One region of the Enterobacter sichuanensis genome, then DNA from elsewhere that is predicted to be linked to it. Evidence: predicted binding sites of a transcription regulator. Region 1 holds the regulator's gene; each other region holds the start of a gene.
What was found. The regulator PurR, encoded in region 1, represses purine synthesis genes. The targets are predictions, from matches to a motif close to CANGCAAACGTTTGCNTG.
Positions count from the first base shown of each region.

Region 2: the regulator PurR is predicted to act here: its motif matches at 5,339-5,356, upstream of C1N69_RS07530 (amino acid aminotransferase).
Region 3: the regulator PurR is predicted to act here: its motif matches at 3,144-3,161, upstream of cvpA (colicin V production protein).

Region 1 covers NZ_CP027986.1:2,006,922-2,014,271, reverse strand. The annotation lists gene rnt (ribonuclease T) at 1-523, shown strand, start outside; gene grxD (monothiol glutaredoxin 4) at 567-914, opposite strand; gene C1N69_RS09655 (C40 family peptidase) at 1,253-2,026, shown strand; gene sodB (superoxide dismutase [Fe]) at 2,149-2,730, shown strand; gene C1N69_RS09645 (MFS transporter) at 2,769-3,935, opposite strand; gene cydH (cytochrome bd-I oxidase subunit CydH) at 4,099-4,188, opposite strand; gene purR (HTH-type transcriptional repressor PurR) at 4,486-5,511, shown strand; gene punR (DNA-binding transcriptional activator PunR) at 5,528-6,439, opposite strand; gene punC (purine nucleoside transporter PunC) at 6,555-7,350, shown strand, end outside.
Region 2 covers NZ_CP027986.1:1,602,233-1,609,582, forward strand. The annotation lists gene C1N69_RS07510 (inverse autotransporter beta domain-containing protein) at 1-647, shown strand, start outside; gene ldtD (L,D-transpeptidase) at 825-2,639, shown strand; gene mepK (peptidoglycan L,D-endopeptidase MepK) at 2,814-3,365, shown strand; gene C1N69_RS07525 (MBL fold metallo-hydrolase) at 3,386-4,033, shown strand; gene C1N69_RS07530 (amino acid aminotransferase) at 4,085-5,275, opposite strand; gene C1N69_RS07535 (porin) at 5,460-6,548, opposite strand; gene asnS (asparagine--tRNA ligase) at 7,154-7,350, opposite strand, start outside.
Region 3 covers NZ_CP027986.1:3,296,328-3,303,677, reverse strand. The annotation lists gene accD (acetyl-CoA carboxylase, carboxyltransferase subunit beta) at 119-1,024, shown strand; gene folC (bifunctional tetrahydrofolate synthase/dihydrofolate synthase) at 1,095-2,363, shown strand; gene dedD (cell division protein DedD) at 2,353-3,051, shown strand; gene cvpA (colicin V production protein) at 3,217-3,705, shown strand; gene purF (amidophosphoribosyltransferase) at 3,742-5,259, shown strand; gene C1N69_RS15845 (UbiX family flavin prenyltransferase) at 5,348-5,917, shown strand; gene argT (lysine/arginine/ornithine ABC transporter substrate-binding protein ArgT) at 6,209-6,991, shown strand; gene hisJ (histidine ABC transporter substrate-binding protein HisJ) at 7,218-7,350, shown strand, end outside.

The sequences.
Region 1 (7,350 bases):
GCTGAAGATGGATGAACAGGGCTGGCTTACACCAGACACCACGCTGCATTTCCACGTAGAGCCTTTCGAAGGGGCAAATTTACAGCCGGAAGCACTGGCGTTTAACGGTATCGATCCGCATAACCCATTGCGCGGTGCCGTCAGTGAATATGATGCGCTGCACGCCATATTCAAAATGGTGCGTAAAGGCATGAAAGAGAGCAACTGCAGCCGCGCCATCATGGTGGCCCACAACGCCACCTTCGATCACAGCTTTACCATGGCCGCCGCAGAACGTGCTTCGCTCAAACGAAACCCTTTCCATCCCTTTGTGACCTTCGACACCGCCGCACTGAGCGGCCTGGCGTTGGGACAAACGGTGTTATCAAAGGCCTGTATCACGGCAGGTATAGCGTTTGACGGCACGCAGGCCCATTCCGCTCTGTATGACACGGAGCGCACCGCAGAGTTGTTCTGTGAGATCGTCAACCGCTGGAAGCGTCTGGGCGGCTGGCCGCTGCCGATGGGCGACAGCGAAGAATAAAAAAAGCGACCTCTTAAGGTCGCTTTTTTATTTACGCAGAAAATTACTCCGCGTCAGGCTCTTCAGTTTTGTACTTAGCCGCCGTCTCTTTGATCAGCTGCTGCAGTTCGCCGCGCTGATACATTTCGATCAGGATATCGCAACCGCCAACCAGTTCACCGTCTACCCACAGCTGCGGGAAAGTCGGCCAGTTAGCGTATTTTGGCAGCTCAGCGCGGATGTCCGGGTTCTGCAGGATATCAACGTAAGCAAAACGCTCACCACAGGCGGACAGCGCCTGAACCGCTTGCGCGGAGAAGCCGCAGCTTGGCAGCTTCGGAGAACCTTTCATATACAGCAGAATCGGGTTTTCAGCGATCTGGCGCTGGATTTTTTCAATAGTGGTGCTCATGTCTTGCTTCCTTAAACTTCTGTTACGGCATTCGTCTGACATTGTAGCGGGTCAGACTGGCATCGGAAAATAACATTTTTGTCACGTTTATACATTGTACCCTGAGTCACGAAAAGTTGCATTCCAAATGGTGTTTACCCCTTCGGCCGTCAGGGTTTTGCTTAGGGGACGGACAAATGTGCGACAGAACGATGAATTTTTTTGCACTTGCTAACGAAACAGGCCTGGAGAGTAAAAAATGCTATTAACATTCTCTGTTTTTATGGATTAGAATCGACGGGCTTTGTAAATCACACGCGGGTATTATTGATGACCTGCATATATCAGGGGACTGCCCAGTGGCGCGGATAAATAAAATCTCGATCACGCTCTGTGCTTTACTGTTTACATCACTCACTTTCACGCCAGTGGCAAACGCCTCTCAGCAGGCGCGGCATTCTGCTGTACAAAAAAACCATCTGGTGAAAACCACAGAACGTAAGAAAAAAACCACCGCTAAGAACGACAAGAAAAAAACACCGACTCACACGAAACAGACCGCTTCCAGCAAGACGAAAACAACCTCTTCCCGCACTGCCCGCACCGCCAAAAGTAAAGCCACACAGACCGCCGCTAACCTCGTTACTGAAAAGTGCATCACGCGTAAAGGCCACAAAGCGAAATGTACAAAGGTCACGAAATTAGCGGAAGTGCATAAAGTGCGTGTTCAGAAAGCGCAAAAAACCGCAATGAACAAACTGATGGGGCAAATTGGCAAACCTTATCGCTGGGGTGGCACGTCGCCACGTACCGGTTTTGACTGCAGCGGCCTCGTCTATTACGCCTATAAAGATCTGGTCAAGTTCCGTATTCCCCGTACCGCCAATGAGATGTACCACCTGCGCGATGCCTCCCCGGTTAACCGTGGTGAGCTGGAAAACGGCGATCTGGTGTTCTTCCGCACTCAGGGCCGCGGCACCGCTGACCACGTCGGTGTTTATGTTGGCAACGGCAAATTCATCCAGTCGCCGCGTAGTGGCCAGGATATTCAGATCACCTCTCTCAGTGAAGACTACTGGGTTCGCCACTACGTCGGCGCCCGTCGCGTCATGACGCCGAAAACCATTCGCTAACCCCTGCCCTGCCACATCTGTGGCAGGGTAAGTTCCTCTTTTGCATAGCCTTTCAATTTGCTATCCTGTCCCTGTTGTCTGTGTGGTTATTGGCAACGCAAAATACAATAAGGAGAGAAGCAATGTCGTTCGAATTACCTGCACTACCGTATGCAAAAGACGCCCTGGCACCGCATATTTCTGCGGAAACCCTGGAATATCATTACGGCAAACATCACCAGACCTACGTCACCAACCTGAACAATCTGATCAAGGGCACCGATTACGAAGGCAAAACGCTGGAAGAGATTGTCCGCAGCTCAGAGGGTGGCGTATTTAACAACGCGGCCCAGGTGTGGAACCACACCTTCTACTGGCATTGCCTGGCGCCGAATGCGGGTGGCGAACCGGCTGGTGAACTGGCTGCCGCCATTAACGCCACTTTCGGCAGCTTTGCAGATTTCAAAGCGAAGTTCACCGATGCCGCCATCAAGAACTTCGGTTCTGGCTGGACGTGGCTGGTCAAAGAGGCTGATGGCAAACTGGCTATCGTTTCCACCTCTAACGCGGGCACTCCGCTGACCACCAGCGCTAAACCGCTGATGACCGTGGACGTCTGGGAACACGCTTACTACATTGATTACCGTAACGCGCGTCCGAACTACCTGGAGCACTTCTGGGCACTGGTTAACTGGGAGTTTGTGGCGAAGAACTTCGCCGCGTAAGCAAGACGCAGAAGGGGCTCCCCTTCTGCGTTTTTTATTTACTCTGCAGCGCAGGCTGCTTCTGGCTGTTTACGACCCGACATCATTACCAGCAGCAGGCCGAGCGCGGCAATAATCGCCCCCATCACCGGCACAAAGCTGTAGCCCAGACCACCCGAAATCACCGCCCCTCCGGCTGCCGCCCCCAGCGCATTGCCCAGGTTGAAGGCACCAATATTGACTGAGGATGAAAGGCCCGGCGCTTCATGGGCGACGCGCATCACGCGCATCTGCAGCGGTGGTACCACGGCAAAGGTGGCAGCGCCCCAGACGACCATCGCAACGGCCGCCCCAAACTCATTACGTGCCAGCCACGGAATAGCAATCATGATGACGATCAGCAGGGTTAAGAAGCCCTTCAGCGTCCCGCTCACGGAACGGTCGGCAAATTTACCACCCAGATAGTTGCCAATCGAGAAGCCCACGCCAATCAGCACCAGCATTGCGGTAATAAAGAGGGGCGTCGCGTGGGTGATGTCATGCAGCACCGGTGAAATATAGGTGTAGAGGGTAAACATCGCGCCTGCCCCCAGCACGGTGGTCAGCAGTGCGGAAAGCACCTGCGGGCGCATCAGCACCGACAGTTCCCTGCGCACGTCAGGACGTTCACCAGCACTGCCTTTTGGCAGAGAGAAGAATAACGCCACCATCGCGACCACGCCCAGCCCGGCCGTCGCCAGGAACGACATTCGCCAGCCAATCACTTCACCCAGCCAGGTAGCCGCAGGAACGCCGCCAATGTTGGCAATCGTGAGCCCCATAAACATGGTGGCTACGGCGCTCGCCTGCTTATGTTTTGGCACCACGCTTGCCGCTACAACTGACCCTAGCCCAAAGAAGGCGCCGTGGTTAAGGCTGGTCAGAATGCGTGACAGCATCAGGGTGGTGTAGTCCGGCGAAATGGCGGAAAGCACGTTGCCCAGGGTAAAGATCGCCATCAGGAAAATCAGCGCATTGCGACGCGCGCGGTGTGAAAGCAGCAGCGTCATCAGCGGGGCGCCTACCATCACGCCGATGGCATAAGCGCTGATTAACATGCCTGCCGCAGGGATCGAGACGTCCACGCCGCGGGCGATAACAGGCAGTAACCCCATCGGGGAGAATTCAGTGGTGCCAATCCCAAAAGCGCCAATCGCCAGGGCCAGCAGGGGAAAATTGATTTTCATGCGTCAACTCCGGATGCCGTGTCATGTGGTGACACAGAACAAAGAAGCGCAAAGCATGACATCAATCACAAAAAATGAGAAGTTAACAAAATGGCAAAAGATTTTTGCCGTAGATGTAACAATCTGGAACAGCCGCAGGGAGCGTGCGCTCCCTGCGCGTAAATCAGTGCAGCGCCGCCGTCAGGCCTGCGGCAACAATCAGCGCCAGCACAATAAGGGTGGTGAACAGCGAAAACTTCAGATCGGCACTCATCAATTTTTCTCCTTTTAATCCCCCCACGAAAAGTGAGCCTGCTCATTTTTGCACAGTTTACGTCAAAAATCTTCCTGGATTTAAACTGATAACCACTTTACCTCTTCCCCTTTTCATCAAGATAGGACAAAATTCCACGCTAAATTTATTAGCGTACCGGCCATTGACCCCCTCCTGACGTCCCGTGTCGTTTTCCCGGCGTGCCGCAATTCAAAATTGCGTGATAAGGGTGAGAGAAGGCAAACGTTTACCTTCAAGTTTTTCAGGAGCTTAGGATATGGTCTGGAGTGACATTTAATGGCAACAATTAAAGACGTAGCAAAACGCGCAAACGTTTCCACTACAACCGTATCACATGTAATTAACAAAACCCGCTTTGTGGCGGAAGAGACGCGCAACGCCGTCTGGGCGGCAATCAAAGAGCTGCACTACTCACCAAGTGCGGTTGCGCGTAGCCTCAAGGTGAATCACACCAAGTCCATTGGCTTGCTGGCCACCAGCAGTGAAGCGGCCTATTTTGCCGAGATCATCGAGGCAGTAGAGAAAAACTGCTTCCAGAAAGGCTATACCCTGATTCTGGGCAACGCGTGGAATAGCATTGAAAAACAGCGCGCCTACCTGTCGATGATGGCGCAAAAGCGCGTGGATGGCCTGCTGGTAATGTGTTCCGAATACCCGGAATCCGTGCTGTCGATGCTGGAAGAGTATCGCCATATTCCCATGGTGGTGATGGACTGGGGTGAAGCGCGAGCGGATTTCACCGATTCCGTCATCGATAACGCCTTTGAAGGCGGCTATATGGCCGGTCGTTACCTGATCGAGCGCGGCCACCGTGAGATTGGCGTGATCCCGGGCCCTCTGGAGCGCAATACCGGCGCGGGTCGTCTGGCCGGTTTTATGAAAGCGATGGAAGAAGCGCTGATCACCGTACCGGAAAACTGGATCGTACAGGGAGACTTTGAGCCGGAATCAGGCTACCGCGCGATGCAGCAGATTGTCTCCCAGCAGCACCGCCCAACCGCTGTTTTCTGCGGGGGTGACATCATGGCGATGGGCGCGCTTTGCGCGGCCGATGAACTGGGTCTGCGCGTACCGCAGGATATTTCGGTGATCGGGTATGACAACGTGCGTAACGCGCGCTTCTTTACCCCCGCGCTGACCACCATTCACCAGCCGAAAGATTCACTGGGTGAAACGGCTTTCAATATGCTGTTGGACAGGATCGTCAACAAGCGCGAAGAGTCGCAGTCCATTGAAGTTCATCCGCGTCTTATCGAACGCCGTTCCGTTGCGGATGGTCCGTTCCGCGACTATCGTCGTTAATTTTGTACGGGGCCAGCTATGCTGGCTCCCGTAACCATTCCCGGTTTAGCGTTTCGCTGTCTCCCAGATAATCCAGCAGCCAGGCCATGGCGGGCGAGACGTCATTTTGTTGCCAGGTGAGGCAGCAGGCCGCATCCGGGAAGGGATTCTCCAGCGTCAGTTCTACCCATTCTCCGGTATCGATTCTGGGGCGCGCAAAATGAGCGGGCACCATCGCGACGCACAGCCCGGCACTGAGGCACGTTGCTGACGATTCCCAGTCAGGCGCCACCACGCGCCGCTGGTTATCCAGCAGCCAGGTGATGCGCTTGGGTAATGAACGGGAGGTATCCTCCAGCACCAGCGATGGCCAGTTGCGCAGCGTATCGTCGCTCAGCCGTCCTTCCAGCGCCGCCAGGGGGTGATCGCTGGCCACCACGCATTTCCAGCTCAGCATCCCCATATCACGGAAGGCGTAACGCCCCCCGACCGGGATCGCCTGTGTGGCCCCTATCGCCATCTCCACCCTTCCGTCCGCCAGGGCATCCCAGACGCCGTTGAATACCTCTTGTGAGACCCGCAGTTCGACATCGGAAAAATGTCGATAGAAATCCACGATCATCTGCCGGGTGCGCTCCGGCTTAACGATATTGTCCACCGCAATGGAAAGATGACCCCGCCAGCCGTTTGCGATCTGCTGGCACTGTTCGCGGGTGATCTGCATTTTTTTGATAACAGAACGCCCTTCCTTCAAAAACCACGCCCCTGCGGGCGTTAATTCCACATCGCGATGGCGCCGTTCAAACAGTGGAACCGCCAGCCATTCCTCAAGCTGACGCACCGTGTAGCTGATAGCAGACGGGACGCGGTGCAGCTCCTGCGCCGCACCGCTAAAGCTGCCGTTACGCGCGACAGCATCGACCACTTCAAGAGAATAATCTGACCACATTTTCTGCCTGCAAAAAATTTGAATGCACCCGCCAAATATTAGCGTTTCACAAGCGGCTTTGCACTACATACACTCAGCGCCAACGTACACCTGCCTCCTTCAGGAGAAGAAAATAATGCAACCCAGGAAAGGTTTTTTAGTCTGGCTTGGCGGCTTAAGCGTGCTGGGCTTTTTGGCCACCGATATGTACCTGCCGGCTTTTGCCGCGATGCAGGAAGATTTGCAAACCCCTGCCGCGGCCATCAGCGCCAGCCTGAGTTTGTTCCTCGCCGGTTTTGCTTTCGCACAGCTGCTCTGGGGACCGCTCTCGGATCGCTTTGGTCGTAAACCGGTATTACTGCTGGGCCTGGCGATTTTTGCCGTGGGCTGTCTGGGGATGCTCTGGGTCCGCGATGCCACCTGGCTGCTGGTGCTGCGCTTTATTCAGGCTGTGGGGGTCTGTGCCGCGGCCGTGACCTGGCAGGCGCTGGTCACCGACTACTATCCGGCTAACCGCACAAACCGTATTTTCGCCACCATTATGCCGCTGGTGGGGCTCTCACCTGCCCTCGCGCCGCTGCTGGGCAGCTGGATCCTTGCGCACTTTGACTGGCAGGCCATTTTTGCCACGCTGTTTGCCATCACGCTGGTACTGATGTTGCCGGCGTTCGCCCTCAAGCCTGCGCACAAAAAAGACGTACATGTTGACGCAAAGCCGATCACCTTCACCACCCTGCTGAGCGCCAAAGCGTATCGCGGTAATGTCCTGATCTATGCCGCCTGCTCGGCCAGCTTCTTCGCGTGGCTCACCGGGTCGCCGTTTATTCTGCATGATATGGGCTACAGCCCGGCGGCTATCGGGCTGAGCTATGTTCCGCAAACCATCGCGTTCCTGGTGGGCGGGTACGGCTGCCGCGCAGCGCTGCAGAAAT
Region 2 (7,350 bases), 400 kb from region 1:
CCTATACCGCAGTGGTAACTGATGCTAACGGTAACCCGTTACAGGGGGAGACGGTCACCTGGACAACCACTATGAATACATTGTCTGCAACGGAAACCACGACTAACAGTTCCGGTAAAACAAGCGTAACGCTGAGAGGTGGGACCCGTGGGGGGGCGACGGTAACGGCTACGGCAGGCGGCACCACGCTGGAAGACAGCAGTGTGGATTTCTTTGATACTGTCTCTTATGACTGGAGTGTCACGGGTGCATCAGGACAATATAAAGGTGACGTTATTACGGATTATTCAACGGTCGGATTTATCGCCACAGGTGATACGGAAGGACCAACATCTTTATATAAAAGCGGACGTTCGGGTCAGCCAGCAACGACCTTGACCGTGCCGATGAAGGATGATAACGGTGTTGTTCACAGCGTTGTATTTAAAGGCGTCAGACAAACAGAGGGATGTACTACTGTTCCGTTTAACGACGCCACTGTCTGCCAATCTTTACGTAATAAACCGCAACTGAATTATTACGCAAGCGATAATCCGTCGTTACCTAAGGGGAGCTATGAGGGCGTGATTACGTTTGATGGTCAGGACTACGATACCCAGACTCGGCTATTAAGTTATCACATCAATACTCTCTTAACCGTAGAGTAATTCCTTCCCCCCGCAGCACCCTGCTGCGGGGGTTTTCTCTTATCACTTAACTTCTTTCTTCCGCTGCGTTATCTTTAAGCTTCTTTACATAAGGTAAGGCAACACTGATTACGCCTTTCTATAATGAAGAAAAGCCCCATTGTGATGGGCATGTCGTGAGAAAACAGGGGGCAAGGGATGTTGCTAAAGAATCAATGTGGTCGTCAGCTGTCAGCACTCGGTTTGTGCCTGACAGTGATGTTTGCTCCACTGTTAACCGCTCAGGCCGATGAGCCTGAAATCGTGCCGACTGACAGCTCCGCCACGACCGGCGCGCAGCCGACGTCGCTGTCGCAACCGCTGGATCAATCTCCGGCGACGGCGATTATGGCCGGCATCAGGCCGTTACCGGAGGGTATCGACGCAGAGTCTCTTAGTCAGCAGCTGCGCTCCGGGCTTCCTGCCGGATACACACCCGCCTATATTAACCAGCTCACGCTGCTGTATGCGGCACGCGATATGAAACCCATGTGGGAAAACCGGGATGCCGTGCGCGCCTTCCAGCAACAGCTGGCGGAAGTGGCGATAGCAGGTTTCCAGCCTCAGTTTACGCAGTGGGTGGAGCTGTTGACCGACCCGGCGGTTACCGGTCAGGCACGGGATGTGGTACTGTCTGACGCCATGATGGGCTACCTGCAGTTTGTGGCAGGTATTCCGGTCAACGGCAACCGCTGGTTGTACAGTGATAAGCCTTACAAGCTGGCGACGCCAGCCCTGTCAGTGATTAATCAGTGGCAACTGGCCCTGGACAACGGTCAGTTGCCGCAGTTTATTGCCAGCCTCGCGCCGGCGCATCCGCAATATGCCACGATGCATCAGTCGCTGCTTACGCTGGTGGCGGATTCCCGTCCGTGGCCGCAGATGCGCGGTACCGCGACGCTGCGTCCGGGACAATGGAGCAGCGATGTTCCCGCCCTGCGTGAAATTCTGAAACGTTCCGGTCTTCTGGACAGCGGACCGAAGATAGCCCTTCCAGGCGATGAGGCGCAAGACGCGGTGGTTAGCCCGTCAGCCTCGGTAAAAGAGAAGAGGTTGAGTGATAAGCCTGCAGCTTACGATCGGGAACTGGTTGCGGCGGTTAAACAGTTCCAGGCGGCTCAGGGGCTGGGCGCGGACGGCGTAATCGGTAAATCAACACGTGACTGGCTGAACGTTTCACCTGCGCAACGCGCCGGGGTGCTGGCGCTGAACATCCAGCGGTTGCGCTTGCTGCCGGGCACGCTCTCCACCGGGATAATGGTTAACATTCCGGCGTATTCGCTGGTCTATTACCAGAACGGCAGCGAAGTATTGGCGTCGCGCGTCATTGTCGGGCGGCCGGATCGCAAAACACCGCTGATGAGCAGCGCGCTGAATAACGTGGTCGTCAACCCGCCGTGGAATGTGCCGCCGACGCTGGCGCGTAAAGACATTCTGCCGAAGGTGTGGAACGATCCGGGTTATCTGGAACGTCATGGCTATACGGTGATGCGCGGCTGGAACAGCAAAGAAGCGATTGATCCTTATATGGTCGACTGGTCGACGATCACGCCGTCGAATCTGCCGTTCCGTTTCCAGCAGGCCCCCGGGGCGCATAACTCGCTGGGGCGCTACAAATTCAATATGCCGAGTTCAGAAGCGATCTATCTGCACGATACCCCGAATCACAATCTGTTCCAGAAAGAGACCCGTGCGCTAAGTTCTGGCTGTGTACGCGTGAACAAAGCCTCGGAGCTGGCCAACATGCTGCTGCAGGATGCGGGCTGGAACGACACCCGTATTTCGGATGCCCTGAAACAGGGGGATACGCGTTACGTGAATATCCGACACAATATTCCGGTCAATCTCTACTACCTGACGGCGTTTGTAGGTGAAGACGGGCGTACCCAGTACCGTACAGATATTTACAATTATGATCTCACCGCGCGATCCGGTGCACAAATTTTGCCAAAAGCGGAACAATTAATCAGGTAAATGAAGCAGTTCGGGAAAAATGATTGTCGTAAGTTATGGTGAACACGGGGCGATATCGCTGTAAGCCGCGTGTTCACTGGGGTTGGGCGCCTTGACGTACCCGGTTTTGCCAGTTATGGTGCCCTTCGTGCGCTAAGCATATTACGATTTCTTTGACCTGTAGACCTGATTATCATGGACAAATTTGACGCTAATCGCCGCAAACTGCTGGCGTTAGGTGGTGTTGCGCTTGGCGCAGCGGCCATCTTGCCGACGCCAGCATTTGCCACCCTCTCGACACCTCGTCCGCGAGTTTTAACGCTCAACAATCTTCACACCGGTGAGTCGCTAAAAGCGGAGTTCTTCGATGGCAGAGGCTATATTCAGGATGAATTAGCAAGACTTAACCATTTTTTCCGTGATTTCCGCGCGAATAAAGTAAAAGCCATCGATCCAGGACTGTTTGACCAGCTTTTCCGCCTTCAGGGCCTGCTGGGTACCAGCAAGCCGGTGCAGCTTATTTCGGGTTATCGTTCCATTGATACCAATAATGAGCTGCGCGCCCACAGTCGCGGGGTAGCGAAAAAAAGCTACCACACGAAGGGACAGGCAATGGATTTCCATATTGAGGGCGTTTCGTTAGCCAATATTCGCAAAGCTGCGTTATCTATGCGCGCAGGTGGTGTAGGATATTACCCCAGCAGCAACTTTGTGCATATTGATACCGGTCCGGTCCGGCACTGGTAATAACGAAACACAGGAGCAGTATGAACTATCGTATTATTCCGGTTACCGCGTTCTCCCAGAATTGTTCACTTATCTGGTGCGAACAAACTAATCTGGCCGCGCTTGTCGATCCCGGCGGCGACGCTGAGAAAATCAAGCAGGAAGTCGCCGACAGCGGTGTGACGCTGATGCAAATTTTGCTGACGCATGGTCACCTTGACCATGTTGGCGCAGCGGCGGAACTGGCACAACATTATGGCGTGCCCGTGATTGGTCCGGAAAAAGAAGATGAGTTCTGGCTGCAGGGGTTACCTGCCCAAAGCCGCATGTTTGGCCTTGATGAGTGTCAGCCTCTGACGCCCGATCGCTGGCTAAACGAAGGAGAGCGCGTTAACGTAGGGAATGTGACTTTACAGGTGTTGCATTGTCCTGGGCATACGCCAGGCCATATTGTCTTCTTTGATGACCAGTCCCGTCTGCTGATTTCCGGCGATGTGATTTTCAAAGGTGGCGTAGGACGCAGCGATTTTCCGCGCGGCGATCACGGGCAGTTGATTCAGTCGATTAAACAGAAGTTGTTGCCGCTGGGTGATGACGTGACGTTTATCCCTGGACACGGCCCGATGTCGACGCTGGGCTATGAACGGCTCCACAACCCGTTCCTTCAGGATGAAATGCCTGTCTGGTAACCCGAAATAAAAAAAAAGCCTGCATAACGCAGGCTTTTTTATGGACGCATATTACAGTACGGCGACAATCGCTTCGCACAATGGCGCCATGTTGTCAGGCGTCATACCCGCAACGTTCACGCGGCCAGACGCCACGGCGTACACGCCAAACTCTTCACGCAGACGCAGAACCTGCTCTTTGGTCAGGCCGCTGAAAGAGAACATACCGTTCTGTTTGGTGATAAAGCTGAAGTCGCGGTCAGCACCTTTCTCCGCCAGAGTGTTCACAAACAGCAGACGCATGCGCTGGATACGCTGACGCATATCGTTCAGCTCTTGTTCCCAGATGGCGCGCAGCGCATCGTTGCTCAGAATAGTGGCAACAACAGAGGCACCGTGTGCTGGTGGGTTAGAGTAGTTCGCACGGATAACCGACTTCATCTGGCTGAAGGCACGTTCAGCGGTCTCTTCGTTTGCCGCAACCAGCGTACAGGCACCTACACGCTCATTATACAGACCGAAGTTCTTGGAGTAGGAGCTTGCAACAATCAGCTCTTGATGGACGGCTGCGAACGCGCGCAGACCTTCGGCGTCTTCTTCCAGACCACGGGCGAAGCCCTGGTAGGCAAAGTCAAACAGCGGCAGCCAGCCTTTCTCAACAGAAAGTTTAGCCAGCTGTTCCCACTGCTCAAGCGTTGGATCGATACCGGTTGGGTTGTGGCAGCAGCCGTGGAACAGCACCACGTCGCCTGCCTGCGCGTCGCTCAGGCTTGCTAGCAGGCCGTCAAAGTCAAGAGAGTGGTTTGCCGCATCATAGTAAGCATATTCGCGCACTTCGAGACCCGCAGAGTTGAAGACGCTCTTGTGGTTTGGCCAGCTTGGGTTGCTCACCCAGACGCGCTTAACAGAAGTGTTTTTCGCAAGGAAATCCGCCGCCACGCGCAGAGCACCGGTACCGCCAGGGGTCTGTGCTGTGCGGGCTCGTTTGTCACTTACAATTGCGCTGCCTTTACCGAACAGCAGCTCCTGGGTGCAGCGACCAAATTCAGGGATACCATCAATACCGAGGTAGTTTTTGGTGGTTTCATTTTCCAGCAGATACTGCTCAGCTTTCTTGACGCTGGTCAGTACCGGAGTTTTGCCGGTTTCATCTTTATATACACCAATACCCAGGTTGATTTTGCCAGGGCGGTCGTCGGCACGAAACAGATCGGCCAGGCCCAGAATCGGGTCGGCAGGAGCGGCGGTAATGTTCTCAAACATGACGAAGTTCCATTGTGATTACAGAAGTGAAATCCGCTATCAGGTTAACGGTAGATTTACAAAATGCCAACCGTTTGCGACGAAAAGCGTGCGGCTTTTCAAAAGTCGCTATTATTTTCTGTCGGGCATAAAAAAACAGGGCCGAAGCCCTGTTCATTAAGCATATAACATAGTGGTGTTCTGATTAGAACTGGTAGGTCACAGCCATTGCAACCTGGTCGTCTTTACCGTTCACGATGCCGACGTTACGAGAGTAGTCGGTGTCGTCGATCAGGTTCAGCTGGTAGTCAACATAGATGTTGAAGTTTTTGTTGAAGTAGTAAGTCGCACCCAGTTCAACGAATTTCTGCAGGTCAGCATCGCCGCCAGAGAAGGTGCCACGCTGTGCCAGGTTTTTACCTTTAGACTGAACGTAGGACACGGACGGACGCAGACCGAAGTCGAACTGGTACTGAGCGATCACTTCGAAGTTCTGAGTTTTGTTCGCGAATGAACCGTCAGCTTCACGGGTCATGTTGCGGGTTTCAGCGTAGGTGGTCGCCAGGTAGATGTTGTTCGCGTCGTATTTCGCGCCAACTGCCCATGCTTCAGCTTTTTCGCCTTTACCGTCAGCGCTCTGCGCATTAGTACGGTCAGAGTTGCTGTAAGCACCGATCAGGCCGAAACCTTCGCCGAATTCATAGCCCAGAGAGGTACCGAAGCCGTCACCGTTAGCCGTTCTCACGTCGGTACGCTCGTTTTTACCCTGATACTGCAGGCCCAGGCTCAGACCGTCAACCAGACCGAAGAAGTCAGAGTTGCGGTAGGTCAGCAGACCAGAGTTACGGCCAGTCATGAAGTTATCGGAGTAGTTAGCCCAGGTCATACCAGAGAAGGATGGGGCCATATCGGTATAAGATTCTACATCGTATACGATACCGTAGTTACGGCCGTAATCGATGGAGCCCGCATCACCGGCTTTCAGACCAGCGAACGCCAGACGGGTACGCTGAGTCTGGTTGCTTTCTGCCTGGCTTGCCAGCGCACGGTATTCCCACTGACCGTAACCGGTCAGCTGGTCATTAATTTGAGTTTCGCCTTTGAAACCGATCTGAGCATAGGTTGCATCGCTGCTGTCAGTGTTGTCACCTGAAGTCACGAAGTCGTGCTCACCCACAACTTTCCCGTACAGATCCAGTTTGTTGCCGTTTTTGTTATAGATTTCTGCAGCGTTAGCTGCACCGGCTACCAGCAGGGCAGGGATTACCACTGCCAGAATATTGCGCTTCATCATTATTTATTACCCTCATTGGTTTTTTTATGACACTCGCCACTGCCGTCAATAAATTCTGTCAATAAATATTTCCGGAACTATTGATGAGAGTTTGGTGTCTTTATGTATCTGACAGGCATCTTTCCATTCACCGAAGCGTTTCGCTAGCCTCAAAGTGCTACAAATCTCAAGATTAAGTAACAACAAGAAAATATGTGTAACTAAATATGTATTTTTCGGAACTTTGTGAACCATCTCAAACTTCAGAACTCGCTGGCGAATTAAACAACAGAGCGTTTCCTATATATATGAATTCCTTATGATTAATTTGGATAAAGGCATTTCATATAAACAGACCTTAAACGACTTGCTTTTTCTTATGGCGCAATAAAGACGTCTGGATGGCTTAAAAAGCGGTTGAAATTTGTGCTATTGCTTGAGGATGTATTAATCGCAATAAGAATGGGGTTTATTTTTTGTGGCTGGATATTTCACGGAAACAAAACGTAACAGGTAGTGGTTGTGACGGGGAGAAGGTTTAAAGATGCTGACTTTACGCTGACGAAAACTGACAATGCAGGATAAAATAATGGCCAGCATGAGCTGGCCATTTTCTGTTTTACCGATTAGAAGCTGGCATTACGCGGAGTACGTGGGAACGGAATCACGTCACGAACGTTCTGAACACCGGTCACGTAAGCGATGAGACGCTCGAAGCCCAGACCAAAACCGGCATGCGGTACGGTGCCGTAGCGGCGCAGATCGCGGTACCAGCTGTAGTCTGCAGGGTTGAGACCCATCTCTTCCATGCGCGCGTCCAGCA
Region 3 (7,350 bases), 1.3 Mb from region 1:
GTTTCGGGCTGTTATGTTTTAATGTGCAACATTCATGGTCTGTTGGAGGCAAAAATGGCATTATTCGCCTCTTATAGCAAAACTGGCATACGACCAGGTTCAGGCAGAAAGGTTATCAATGAGCTGGATTGAACGAATTAAAAGCAACATTACCCCAACGCGCAAAGCGAGCATTCCTGAAGGGGTATGGACGAAGTGTGATAGCTGCGGCCAGGTTCTGTATCGCGCAGAGCTGGAACGCAACCTTGAGGTGTGTCCGAAGTGTGACCACCATATGCGTATGTCGGCGCGCAACCGCCTGCATAGCCTGCTGGACGAAGGTTCTCTGGTAGAACTGGGCAGCGAGCTTGAGCCAAAAGACGTGCTGAAGTTCCGCGACTCCAAAAAATATAAAGATCGTCTGGCCTCTGCACAGAAAGAGACCGGCGAGAAAGACGCGCTGGTGGTGATGAAAGGCACCTTGCATGAGATGCCGGTTGTTGCCGCTGCGTTTGAGTTCTCCTTTATGGGCGGCTCAATGGGCTCCGTGGTTGGTGCGCGCTTTGTGCGTGCCGTTGAGCAAGCGCTGGAAGATAACTGTCCGCTGATCTGCTTCTCTGCCTCCGGAGGGGCGCGTATGCAGGAAGCCCTGATGTCTCTGATGCAGATGGCGAAAACCTCAGCTGCGCTGGCGAAAATGCAGGAGCGCGGTCTGCCGTATATCTCCGTGCTGACCGACCCAACCATGGGCGGCGTTTCTGCAAGCTTCGCGATGCTGGGCGATCTGAACATCGCTGAGCCAAAAGCGCTGATCGGCTTTGCGGGTCCTCGCGTTATCGAACAGACCGTTCGTGAAAAACTGCCGCCTGGCTTCCAGCGCAGTGAGTTCCTCATCGAGAAAGGTGCCATCGACATGATCGTCCGCCGTCCGGAAATGCGCCTGAAGCTGGCGCGCATCCTGGCGAAGCTGATGAATCTGCCAGCGCCGAACCCGGATGAGCCGCGCGAAGGCGTGGTGGTACCGGATCAGGAACCCGAGGCCTGATAACTGAAAAGGGCAGGGCCAGCTGGCGCTGCCCTTTTGCTTTCTAATCTGTTAATGACAACCGGGCATTATGGAAAATAAAAGCATTCCCCAAGCCACGTCGCCCCTGGCCGCGTGGCTTTCTTATCTGGAAAACCTGCACAGTAAAACCATCGATATGGGCCTTGAGCGCGTAAGCCAGGTTGCTGCGCGACTTGATGTGCTAAAACCGGCGCCTTTCGTATTCACCGTCGCAGGCACCAACGGCAAAGGCACCACCTGCCGTACGCTGGAATCTGTTCTGATGGCTGCGGGTTACAGGGTTGGTGTTTACAGCTCTCCACACCTGGTACGCTACACCGAGCGCGTTCGCGTGCAGAACAGCGAACTGCCGGAATCGGCGCATACCGCGTCGTTCGCGGAAATTGAAGCCGCACGCGGTGAGATTTCATTAACCTATTTTGAATACGGCACCCTGTCGGCGCTGTGGCTGTTCAAACAGGCACAACTGGATGTGGTAATCCTGGAGGTCGGCCTCGGCGGACGTCTTGATGCCACCAATATGGTCGATGCGGATGTGGCGGTGGTCACCAGCATTGCGCTGGACCATGTCGACTGGCTGGGGCCGGATCGTGAAAGCATTGGCCGCGAGAAGGCCGGCATTTTCCGGGCGAATAAGCCGGCGGTTGTCGGCGAGCCGGATATGCCGCACACCATTGCGGATGTCGCAAACGAGAAGGGCGCGCGTCTGCTGCGCCGCGGCGTGGACTGGCAGTATGAAGTTCAGGACAACGGCTGGCGCTTTAGCGATGCACAGGGCACGCTTGAGCACCTGCCACTGCCGCAGGTGCCGCAGCCGAACGCGGCAACGGCTCTGGCAGCACTTCGCGCCAGCGGGCTGGCGGTGAGCGAGCAGGCGATCCGCGACGGTATACAGCAGGCGATTCTGCCCGGGCGGTTCCAGATTGTCAGCGAGTCACCACGCCTGATTCTGGATGTGGCGCACAACCCGCATGCGGCGGCGTATCTCGCGGGACGTCTCAAATCGTTACCAAAAACCGGGCGCGTGCTGGCGGTTATCGGTATGCTTCATGATAAAGATATCGGCGGGACGCTGGCCTGCATGGAGAGTGTGGTCGATAGCTGGTATTGTGCTCCTCTGGAGGGGCCACGCGGCGCGACGGCTGAGCAACTGATGGAACATCTCGGCAAAGGCGCAATCTACACTAGCGTGGCGCAGGCCTGGCATGCCGCGATGGCTGATGCTAAACCAGAAGATACCGTGCTGGTGTGTGGTTCATTCCACACGGTGGCACATGTCATGGAAGTGATGGACGCGGGGAGAACCGGTGGCGAGTAAGTTTCAGAACCGTTTAACAGGAACCATTGTGCTGGTCGCGCTCGGGGTGATTATTCTTCCGGGGTTGCTCGACGGGCAGAAAAAGCATTACCAGGATGAGTTTGCCGCTATTCCGCTGGTCCCTAAACCGGGCGACCGGGATGAGCCGGATATGCTGCCCGCGGCAACGCAGGCGCTTCCCGCTCAGCCACCGGAAGGTGCGGCGGAAGAGGTACGGGCGGGCGATGCCGCAGCACCGTCACTCGATCCGTCTCGTCTGGCGGCCGCGAGCAACAACGATATCGATCCTGTGCCGGTAGAGCAGCCTAAACCGGTTGAAAAACCGAAGCCGGTCGATAAACCACAGCCGAAACCGCAGCGGGATAAAACGGCAGAACAGCTTGCCGCGGCGTCAGAGACGCCTCCGCCAGCAAAACCGGCTCAGCAGGACGCGGCGGCCCCAACGGGTAAAGCTTACGTTGTGCAGCTTGGCGCGCTGAAAAATGCGGACAAGGTCAATGAGGTGGTGGGTAAACTGCGCAGTGCGGGATACCGTGTTTATACTTCACCTTCCACGCCGGTGCAGGGTAAAATTACCCGTATCCTCGTGGGGCCAGAAGCGTCTAAAGACAAACTGAAAGGTTCGCTCGGCGAGCTGAAGCAGATCTCCGGTCTGAGCGGCGTCGTGATGAGCTACAGCGCGAACTAAGTACGACCTGCTCCTTAAAGAGAGAGGCGATAAGCCACGGCGTTGAACATTTTTTCAGCGCCTTTTTTATTTACGCGCGGGAAGGAAATCCCTACGCAAACGTTTTCTTTTTCTGTTAGAATTCGCCCCGAACTGGATGACAGGGCGTTAAATCGTGGGACATATATGGTCTGGATTGATTACGCCATCATTGCGGTGATTGGTTTTTCCTGTCTGGTTAGCCTGATCCGTGGCTTTGTTCGTGAAGCGTTATCGCTGGTGACCTGGGGTTGTGCTTTCTTTGTCGCCAGTCATTACTACACTTACCTGTCTGTCTGGTTCACGGGCTTTGAAGATGAACTGGTCCGAAATGGAATCGCCATCGCGGTGCTGTTTATCGCGACGCTGATTGTCGGCGCTATCGTGAATTATGTGATAGGTCAGCTGGTCGAGAAAACCGGTCTGTCAGGAACGGACAGGGTACTCGGGATCTGTTTCGGGGCATTACGAGGCGTGCTGATTGTGGCCGCGATCCTGTTCTTCCTGGATACCTTCACCGGGTTCTCCAAAAGTGAAGACTGGCAGAAATCGCAGCTCATTCCGGAGTTCAGCTTCATCATCAGATGGTTCTTTGACTATCTGCAAAGCTCGTCGAGTTTTTTGCCCAGAGCGTAATCCGTTCTGAGATGTGGCTTAACGAGGAAAAGACGAATGTGCGGTATTGTCGGTATCGCCGGTTTCATGCCGGTAAACCAGTCGATTTATGACGCGTTAACGGTGCTTCAGCACCGTGGGCAGGATGCTGCGGGTATCATCACCATTGATGCAAACAACTGCTTCCGTTTACGCAAGGCGAATGGCCTGGTAAATGATGTGTTTGAAGCCCGCCATATGCAGCGTCTGCAAGGTAATATGGGGATCGGTCACGTTCGTTATCCTACTGCTGGCAGTTCCAGCGCCTCTGAGGCTCAGCCTTTCTACGTCAACTCACCGTATGGCATTACCCTGGCGCATAACGGTAACCTGACCAACGCACACGAGTTGCGTAAAAAGCTGTTCGAAGAGAAACGTCGCCACATTAACACCACCTCTGATTCTGAAATCCTGCTCAATGTGTTCGCCAGCGAGCTGGATAACTTCCGCCACTATCCGCTGGAAGCAGACAACATCTTTGCTGCGATTGCCGCGACAAATCGCCAGATCCGCGGTGCTTACGCCTGTGTAGCGATGATCATCGGTCACGGTATGGTGGCCTTCCGCGATCCAAACGGCATTCGTCCGCTGGTGCTCGGCAAGCGCGACCTCGGCGATGGTCGTACCGAATATATGGTTGCCTCTGAGAGCGTGGCGCTGGACACCCTGGGCTTTGAGTTCCTGCGTGACGTGGCGCCGGGCGAAGCGGTGTACATCACCGAGAAAGGCCAGCTGTTTACCCGCCAGTGTGCCGATAACCCGGTCAGCAACCCGTGCCTGTTTGAATACGTTTACTTCGCCCGCCCGGACTCCTTCATCGACAAGATTTCCGTCTACAGCGCGCGCGTGAACATGGGTACCAAGCTTGGCGAGAAGATTGCCCGCGAGTGGGACGATCTCGATATCGACGTCGTGATTCCTATCCCGGAAACCTCCTGCGATATCGCGCTGGAAATCGCCCGTATTCTCGATAAGCCATACCGTCAGGGCTTCGTGAAGAACCGCTACGTTGGCCGTACCTTTATCATGCCTGGCCAGCAGCTGCGCCGTAAATCCGTGCGCCGCAAGCTGAACGCCAACCGCGCGGAGTTCCGCGACAAGAACGTGCTACTGGTGGATGACTCCATCGTCCGCGGCACCACCTCAGAGCAGATTATCGAGATGGCGCGCGAAGCCGGGGCGAAGAAAGTCTACCTGGCTTCTGCGGCTCCAGAGATTCGTTTCCCGAACGTGTACGGGATCGATATGCCAACCGCCAACGAGCTGATTGCTCACGGTCGCGAAGTGGATGAAATTCGCCAGATCATCGGTGCCGATGGCCTGATTTTCCAGGATCTGAACGATCTCATCGACGCGGTGCGCGCCGAGAACCCGGATATTCAGCAGTTTGAATGCTCCGTGTTCAACGGGGTATATGTCACCAAAGACGTTGACCAGCAGTACCTCGACTATCTGGATTCGCTGCGCAATGACGACGCAAAAGCCGTTCAGCTGCAAAACGATCTCGAAAGTTTAGAGATGCACAACGAAGGGTGATCTTCGGCAGGTGAGGGCGTTCGCCCTCACTTGCAACTCCCCGCAAAATCCTGCACAGTCTGCCCTGAAATCAGTAAGGGCGAAAATCATGAAACGACTCATTGTTGGGCTCAGCGGCGCCAGTGGCGCGATTTACGGCGTACGTCTGTTACAGGTTCTGCGTGACGTGGCGGACGTCGAGACCCATCTGGTCATGAGCCAGGCGGCGCGACAGACCCTCTCTCTGGAGACCGATCTCTCCCTGCGCGATGTGCAGGCTCTGGCGGATGTCGTTCACGATGCCCGGGATATCGCTGCCAGTATCTCTTCCGGCTCGTTTAAAACGGCTGGCATGGTTATCCTTCCCTGTTCGATTAAAACCCTCTCCGGCATTGTGCACAGCTATACCGACACCCTGGTCACCCGCGCGGCGGATGTGGTGCTGAAGGAGCGTCGTCCTCTGGTGCTCTGCGTGCGGGAAACGCCGCTGCACCTGGGCCATTTGCGTTTAATGACCCAGGCCGCCGAACTCGGCGCGGTGATCATGCCCCCGGTCCCGGCGTTTTATCATCGCCCGACCTCGCTGGATGACGTGATTAACCAGACCGTTAACCGCGTGCTCGATCAGTTCGACATTGACCTGCCGGCCGATCTCTTCACCCGCTGGCAGGGAGCCTGAATTTGTGCACAAACAGTGTGCATGAAAAAAGACGTTGCCCTGTTTCAGGGCAATTATGCAACGGCGATCATATCCTCGACATTTAATTCGTTTTTTCCCTTTTTCTCTCTCCGGTTCGTTCGGCAGACCTGCTATCTTTCACCATTAAGGCAGTATCGCAACGTTTTATTAACATATTTAACGTCGAAGTTTTAACCAGACGGCAATGTGGCATAAGACCTGCAAGATGAAGCCTGCAACACAACACACAACACAATACATAATAAAATCACGGTACTTGAGGGTAAATGTATGAAGAAGACGGTTCTGGCTCTGTCTTTGCTGGTGGGGTTAAGTGCGGCAGCAGGTAGCTACGCAGCGCTTCCACAGACAGTTCGTATCGGTACAGACGCAACCTACGCGCCATTCTCTTCCAAGGATGCGAAAGGCGATTTCGTGGGGTTTGATATCGATCTGGGTAATGAAATGTGCAAACGCATTGCGGTGAAATGCACATGGGTGGGCAGCGACTTTGACGCGTTAATCCCGTCGCTGAAAGCCAAGAAAATCGACGCCATTATCTCTTCTCTCTCCATCACCGAAAAACGTCAGCAGGAGATTGCCTTCTCAGACAAGCTCTACGCCGCGGATTCTCGCCTGATTGCGCCAAAGGGTTCCCCGATTCAGCCCACCATCGACTCGCTGAAAGGCAAGCATGTGGGTGTGCTGCAGGGGTCGACGCAGGAAGGCTATGCCAATGCTAACTGGCGTGAGAAAGGCGTAGACGTGGTGGCTTATCAGAACCAGGATCTGATTTACTCTGATCTGGCGGCAGGCCGTCTGGATGCGGCATTCCAGGATGAAGTCGCGGCAAGCGAAGGCTTCCTGAAACAGCCTGCGGGTAAAGAGTTCGCCTTTGCAGGCCCGTCTGTGAAAGACAAAAAATACTTTGGTGACGGCACCGGTATTGGCCTGCGTAAGGATGATACCGAGCTGAAAGCCGCCTTCGACAAAGCCTTTGCTGAGCTGCGTAAAGACGGTACTTACGACAAACTGGCGAAGAAATACTTCGACTTCAACGTCTACGGTGACTAAGACCTGACGATAACGCACCGCAAAGGTGCGTTACGGGTGGGATTGACCCAATGCAGTGCATTTGTTGCACTGTATTGGATCGCTGTGTGCATACTTACGCATTTAAAATGCAAAAATTCCCGGCTGAAAGGCATTAATCTTTGCCTGACTAAGGGGATTAATGGCACATTAGCACCACCCCGTCGTCGTAAAAATCCCGTATGAAGACAGTTTGTTGAGGATAAATATGAAAAAGCTCGTGTTGTCATTATCTCTGGTGCTGGCCTTTTCCAGCGCCACCGCGGCATTCGCAGCCATTCCGCAGAAAATTCGGATTGGTACCGATCCAACCTATGCACCGTTCGAATCAAAGAATTCAA